Regions from separate parts of the Nitratireductor sp. GZWM139 genome, predicted to be linked through region 1. Evidence: riboswitches for the same ligand, from Rfam matches in the RefSeq annotation. Region 1 holds a riboswitch; each other region holds the start of a gene.
What was found. Region 1 has a riboswitch for cobalamin ahead of NDI72_RS03410 (TonB-dependent receptor plug domain-containing protein). Riboswitches for the same ligand answer to the same signal wherever they lie in the genome.
Positions count from the first base shown of each region.

Region 2: it holds a riboswitch for cobalamin, as region 1 does, so the genes downstream of both, cobW (cobalamin biosynthesis protein CobW) here and NDI72_RS03410 (TonB-dependent receptor plug domain-containing protein) in region 1, are expected to answer to the same signal.
Region 3: it holds a riboswitch for cobalamin, as region 1 does, so the genes downstream of both, NDI72_RS08710 (LLM class flavin-dependent oxidoreductase) here and NDI72_RS03410 (TonB-dependent receptor plug domain-containing protein) in region 1, are expected to answer to the same signal.

Region 1 is NZ_JAMQML010000002.1:205,978-208,238, forward strand. It holds gene NDI72_RS03410 (TonB-dependent receptor plug domain-containing protein) at 1-1,266, opposite strand, end outside; cobalamin riboswitch at 1,392-1,603, opposite strand; gene NDI72_RS03415 (ABC transporter substrate-binding protein) at 1,880-2,261, shown strand, end outside.
Region 2 is NZ_JAMQML010000014.1:43,002-45,262, forward strand. It holds gene cobN (cobaltochelatase subunit CobN) at 1-269, opposite strand, end outside; gene cobW (cobalamin biosynthesis protein CobW) at 274-1,311, opposite strand; cobalamin riboswitch at 1,488-1,685, opposite strand; cobalamin riboswitch at 2,014-2,213, shown strand; gene NDI72_RS16590 (HupE/UreJ family protein) at 2,249-2,261, shown strand, end outside.
Region 3 is NZ_JAMQML010000006.1:3,533-5,793, reverse strand. It holds gene NDI72_RS08710 (LLM class flavin-dependent oxidoreductase) at 1-871, opposite strand, end outside; cobalamin riboswitch at 1,045-1,241, opposite strand; gene NDI72_RS08705 (DUF1330 domain-containing protein) at 1,475-1,897, opposite strand; gene NDI72_RS08700 (crotonase/enoyl-CoA hydratase family protein) at 1,903-2,261, opposite strand, start outside.

The DNA of each region.
Region 1 (2,261 bases):
GAAGCCGGTTCCCACCGAGCCGTGCAGACGCGTTCCGGTCGCATCGATGAGATAGGAGGCGGTTGCCCGGTATGTGGTGTGCCCGCCGAATTCGCTGTGCTCGTCCTGCCGGAGGCCGGCTGTCAGCGTCAGGTTTTCAACCGGCGTGGCAATGGCCTCGCCCCAGACGCCTGCGATCCAGAAATCGGAATCGATCTGGGGGTTGAACATGCCGGCGGGAAAGACTGCGCTCTGGCGTTCGTAATCCGCGCCACCCTGAACCGTCAGCCATTCATTGACGTCGAATGCGCCCAGATAATCGGCCTTGTAGCGGCGACCGTCATAAGAGCCGTCGAACGCGGTGCCGGTGATGGAGCGTTCCAGGTCGAAGGCCTGCACGGAAACCGTGTTGCGGAAGCGGCCGTTCATCAGGTCGAGATTGAAGCCGGCCCGGCCGGCCAGCTGTTTGCTGTGGTTGGTCGCCGTCAGATTGTCGCTCGGCAGAATGGTGCCGAAGCCCTGATTGTCGAACTCGGCTTCCGCGTCGATGTAGAGCGCCGAGCCGAATACGGAGAACACGTCTGAAAATGCATGCTCGGCATTCACGTCGAAGGTGACGTTCTCATAGCCATCGCGCTCCGTGCCCGAAGCCGCAGCCGAAATGCCGTCGGTGCGGTAGCCGGTTGCGTTGATGGAGAGTTTCGACTGTTCGTTCGCCGCCCTGAAACCGTAGGAGCCGCCGACCGTGCCGTGCGAGCCGCCTTCGCCCTGAATGATATGGGCGATGCCCGGTTCGATGTCGCCCAGCGTCGACAGGCTGATCACACCGGCAATCGCATCGGAGCCGTAAAGCGTGCTCTGCGATCCCTTCAGCACTTCGATGCTCTGCAGGCCGCCCGACAGAAGATACTGGTAGGACGTCTGCACCTGCGGGCTGGTCGGATCGGAAATGTCGATGCCGTTATAGAGCGTCTTCACATAGCGGCGCGGCGCGCCGCGGATCGAAAGGCTGCCCTCTGCGCCAACGCCACCCGGCGATGAGAGGCTCACACCCGGCAGCAGGTCGAGATACTCGACGGCCAGCGGCAGGGACTGTTCCTCGATCTCTTCACGGCCCACCACGTCCACCGTCGACCCCACGGTGGAGGCCTCTGCCGGTGTGCGGTTGGGCGTGATGACCAGTTTTTCAAGCACATAGTCTTCTGCGCCCGCCATGGTGGCTGAAAGGCCCGTCAGCAGCGCCGAAGCGCTGAGCAGGAGCCGGGTGCGATAACGTCTGGATGGCATGCGTGCTCTCCATGAGAATGCTGCTTCTTTTGCTGGAGAGCGATGGCTGTCTGAATCTGTCCCCCGCCAGCGATGACATTTCGTCACCACTGCGAGATCCACAGCCCCGGAAGCGTCCCGCATCCGGTCGGTGACGGCTCAAGGCAGGTTTCCTGGCTCGCGCTTCATCGGCTTCCTCGCCTTCCCGGGGCATTGCACCCAGTGGCATAGGAGGAGCCTCGGCGCTCACAGTTGCGGGAGCAGCCACGGCTGCGGCCTGATCATGCAGGGCCGTTCCGTGTTCCCTTTTCCCCGGCATGCGAGTGCCTGCCGGAGCACCTCAAGCGAACAAAATTCGCTTACCAACTGGCTCCGGCAGCGTCAATTGCGGCCTGTGGGACGGCTGTTCCACCCATAACGGTGCAGGTGGCGGGTATTGTCAGTACAGGTTTCGGAAATTGTTGCGAAATCGGCTCTATTTGTCAGTTTTACGGCTCATTTGTCGCAAACTCGTCATTTCAACGGTCGAAAAACCTGCAAAACTTACCATTGGCCCCGGTCGTTTTTTGACATCGCTGGCGCGATGGGAAATGCTGAACACAAACTGATAACGGCAAGAAATGGGAGTGCGTCGATGACGTTTTTCAAGAGCAATGGCGAGAAAGTGCCAGCCCGCGTCGCCGAAATGGCGAACGAAGCGCGCGTCGGAAAAATGGACAGACGTGAGTTCCTGGCGCTGGCAAGCGCACTCGGCGCATCGACAGCCGCCGCCTACGGCATGCTCGGCCTTGCGGCACCCACCCATGCGCTCGCTCAGGAGCCCAAAATGGGCGGCACGCTGCGTGTGGCCATGTTCATCAAGGATCCGAAAGACCCGCGCACGGCCGACTGGTCCGAGATCGCGAACGCCATGCGCCAGACGCTTGAGCCGCTGGTGAAATACACGCGCGACTTCACCTTTGAGGGCCGGCTTCTGGAGAGCTGGGAGGTCAACGAAGACGCCACCGAGTACATTC
Region 2 (2,261 bases), on a different contig from region 1:
TAGCCGCCCAGCACCCGCACCAGAATGACGCGGGCATGCGCTGCCGTGTTGTCGATCCACAGATCGACCGACATGGGGTGTCTCAGGTCGCGCAGTGCGGCAAGGCGCAGCGCGGGCAGGGCCTCGCGCTGCGCCTGCCATGCAGAGGCAATCCCCGCCAGATCGCTGTCGGTGAACGACAGCGCCACCATGTCCGCCGGCGACTGCTGCAGATCGACAGGCTCGATCAGATCGTCGAGTGAGGCACTGGTGGTGGCGAGGATGTGCATCGGATCAGGCCGAGAGAAGGCTTTCGATACGCGCGCGGTCGATGCCCTTGAGACCGATCACGACAAGCCGCGTCTCGGCGGCTTCGCCGGCCTTCCACGGGCGGTCGTAATGGTGCGACACGCGCGGACCGACTGCCTGCACCTGCAGGCGCATGGGCTTGCCCTTCACATGCGCAAAGCCCTTGAGGCGCAGAACCTCGCCGGTCTCCACCGCCGCATTGACACGCGCTTCCAGATCTTCGGGCCGCAGAACCGATGGCAGATCGACAACGAATGTATCGAAATCGTCGTGCTCATGGTCATGCGCATCGTCGTGATGCGTCTTGCGGTTCTCGATGTCGTCCTCGACGGCAAGCCCGAGACCCAGCAGCAGGGCAGGGTCCACCTTGCCATGCGCGCTCGGCACGATCTGCACATTGCGCGACAGATGCCCCGCAATCCGCGCGCGGGCGCGCCCGGCGGCTTCCTCATCCAGAAGATCGTTCTTCGACAGAACGATCAGGTCAGCGCAGGCCACCTGGTCGTCGAACACTTCTTCGATCGGATCATCATGGTCGAGCGAATCGTCGGCTGCGCGCTGTGCATCCAGCGCGTCCATGTCCGCAGCCACATGACCGTCGGCAAGCGCCGGCCCGTCCACCACGGCAATCACGCCATCGACCGTCACACGGTTCTTGATTGCCGGCCACTGAAAGGCCTGCACCAGCGGCTTTGGCAGCGCCAGACCGGACGTCTCGATCAGAATGTGATCGACCTTCGGCTCACGTGCGAGGATCTGGTCGAGCGCCGGCACGAAATCATCGGCAACCGTGCAGCAGATGCAGCCATTGGCCAGTTCGAGAACGTTTTCCTCGGGGCAATTGTCCAGCCCGCAGCTTTTCAGCACCTCGCCATCAATGCCGGCATCGCCGAACTCATTGACGATGATCGCCAGCCGCTTGCCATGCGCGCCTTCCAGAACATTGCGGATCAGCGTCGTCTTGCCGGCGCCGAGAAAGCCGGTCACGACGGTGCAGGGAACCCGGTCGAAACTCGTGGTCATGGGATATCCTTCAGGTGATGGAGTGTGGAGAACGATAAGACGCGGGTGAGGGGCGCACGGGCCTTTTGCGGCCGCGTACTGGCAGAGACACCATGAATGGTCGGGAGAAGGCGCGCAGCGGCGCTGTCAGCAGTCACAATGCACACTCCTTGCCCGGGACACCCGCCAGGCGGTCAGGATTTCATTCGCAGACGGCAGGTTTCCTGGCTCACGGGTCGATGCGCTTTCCAGCCTTCCCAGGGCAAACCCCAGTGGCGTGTCAGGTGCGCTCTCCGCTTACAGTTGCGGGGACAGCTGCGGCATTGGGCAAGGCCCGCACCGCATTCCCTCTAGGGTCAGTACCTATCAATATGACCGCAATGGCGTTCGATAGACCAAGAGATGCGAGGAAAAGCCCGCAGAGCGGGGCCTCTCCCCGGTCAAGGGGTTTGACGCGGCAGATCGCCGGTCTATCGAGCGTCCTTCGGATCGGCCTGTTTTGCACGGGCAACTTTGTCGCAAGACCTTGAAAGACATGAAGTCTTCCTACTGTCTTGCTTCGCGTATCCGCACAAATCAGGCCGACCATTGTGGTCATATTGATAGGTCCTGACCCTGGCCCTCTCCATTGCGGGAGAAGGACCGTCTGCTGCGCATTTACGGCTCGCCTGCCACGTCTGTCAATGTGGGCAACAAAGCGTTTGCGGGGCGTGGCGATTCTTGTATGCTCCGCCCGCTGTCGGTTCCGCTGAAGCGGACCCAGAGGGAACGTGGTGCGGCGCAATCGCGCCAAAACCACGGCTGCCCCCGCAACTGTAAGCGGAGAGCGTTTTCCTGATAGCCACTGAGGCATGACGCCTTGGGAAGGCTGGAAAACGCATCGACCCGTGAGCCAGGAAACCTGCCGACGGCCTGAAAGAAACACCGTAACCCTCGGGTGGAGGGGAAAGGACCGGACATGAACACGCGTT
Region 3 (2,261 bases), on a different contig from region 1:
CCGAGAGCGCGCGCAATTGCGCAAGGCAATCCTCGGGCGTTCCCGCGATGGTGAAATCCGCCAGCATGGCGGCGCGATCACGCGGCGCAGGTGGCTGCATTCCACGCTCCAGCGCCCGTGCCGCGCGCCGTGCATTGAGCTTTTCCAGAAGCGCATCGACCCGCTCCATGGCCTGCGCCCGGGTCGGCGCGATCATCACGTAACGCGACAGCGATGAGGCGGCGAGCGGCGCGCGCGACCCGCCATGGCGATCAAGCGCTGCATGAAACACCGGCAACTGCCGCGCTTCATTGGGTTCAAGGCTCAAAAGAAGCGGAAAACCGTTCCTGGCGGCGATGTCGACCGTCTCTTCCGAGACGCCGGCGACATAAATCGGCGGATGCGGCTTTTGCACCGGCGGCGGCCCGACGGAGACGTTGGAAAAACGCCACGGCCCGCCATCCGCCGAACAATGCGGCTTCGTCCAGGCGTCGATCATGATCCTCAACGCTTCGGCAAACCGCCTTGATGCGTCATCGCGCGAAATCTCGAGCGCGGTGAATGTGCCGGGCTCGGTGCCGCGCCCGATCCCCACATCCACGCGCCCGCCGCTCTGAAAATCGAGCTGCGCGATCTGCTCGGCAAGCAGCAGCGGATGATAGAGCGGCAAAACGAGGATCGACGTGCCGAACCGCAGCCTCTCCGTCCGCGCCAGAACCTCCGCGCCAAGCAGAAGCGTGGACGGATAGGGCAGCGTTTCGCGACCGAAATGAAATTCGTTGAACCAGATGCCGCCGAAACCAAGCGCGTCCGCCCGTTCGACAAGACGCATCAGCGCCCGGTGGTCGCCAAGCGCGCCTTCGCGGGCAAAGCCTGCCAGATCAACGCGCATGGCGCGACCCGCCCGAATGCGGCGCACCACATTGGAACAATCGGCTCAGTTCGGCCTGCGCCGAAGGAAATCGGGAAACGGATCGGAGACGTGACGTCCCGATAGACGGACTCATTGCCGGCAAAGCGCCTGCATGCATTCTGGGCCTCCTGCCGGCGCACCTCGTCCGGCGTTCATGGTCTATGCATGAGGCAGGTCTCCTGACTCGCGGCTCGAACGTTCGGTCCGCCTTCCCGGCTTTCGCCAGTGGCATTGGAAAGAACTTGCCGCTTACAGTTGCGAGGGCAGTCCCGGAATTGGTCTGTCTGGCAGACCGCACCGGGTTCCCTTTTCATCCGCGAAAGGCGGAACCGCATGCGGCGGCGACCCTATCCGCGAAGGAACCGCGACGCAACCGCGAAAGGCGTTTGCGCGAAAGAACGGCCGACGCGTAGCTGGCTTGCCGCAACATGCACCGGTTCGCCAAGCCCACCATTCGCGCAAGCGATGAGGAGAGCGCCTCGATCGTGGCTTGCCCGGCAGCACGTGAAGTCGACCTATCTCGCCTTCGAGAAGTTCTACAAACTGCTCTAGGATCAGGGCTCTAGCAACCGGAAGTCGCCTTCAGCCCCCGGCGAAATTCACACCGCCGGGCTGCGGGGCGAAGCGGACGAGCCGACTGTCCGTAACGCCGGCCTGACGATGCGGCAGCGCTTCATGGTAGGCCGGGTCGCGCATCATCTGCGCAAACACGCCGACCGATGGATATTCGGCAATGAAGCAGATGTCCCACGCCTCTGCCTGCGGGCCGATCAGCATCAGCTCGAAACCGCCCCGCCAGACGATGCGCCCGCCCAACCGTTCCAGAACGGGCGCGCTGATCCGGCTGTATTCCGCATAGGCGTCCCGACCGCTTGCCACCCGGCCATCCGGATAATCCGCCCGCTCACGCAGCTTGATGAGATTGAGCATCTGGACCGGCCCCGGCCGTGCATCCGCCCGAAACGCCTCCCAGATCTCCTTGGTAAAACCGGTGTAACGCGTCATCTGCTTCACCTTCCCTGATAGACGGGCGTACGCCGTTCGATCCATGCGTCGAGCCCTTCATGCACATCTGCCGTCGCGCACATGCGGGCAAACTGTTCGCGCTCGATCAGAAGCCCCTCTTCAATCGTCGTGTTTATGCCCCGCGTCACGGCCGATATGATCCGGGCGGCCGCCAGTGGCGAATGCTGCAGGATGCGCTCCGCCAGCTCAAACGCCGCAGGAAGCAGATCTTCCGCAGGCACCACCCTGTTCACCAGCCCCAGCTCATGGGCGCGCTGCGCCCCGAACGTATCTCCCGTCAGGAGCAGTTCCAGCGCGCGCTTTCGCCCCGCCAGTCGCGACAGGCGCTGCGTGCCGCCAAATG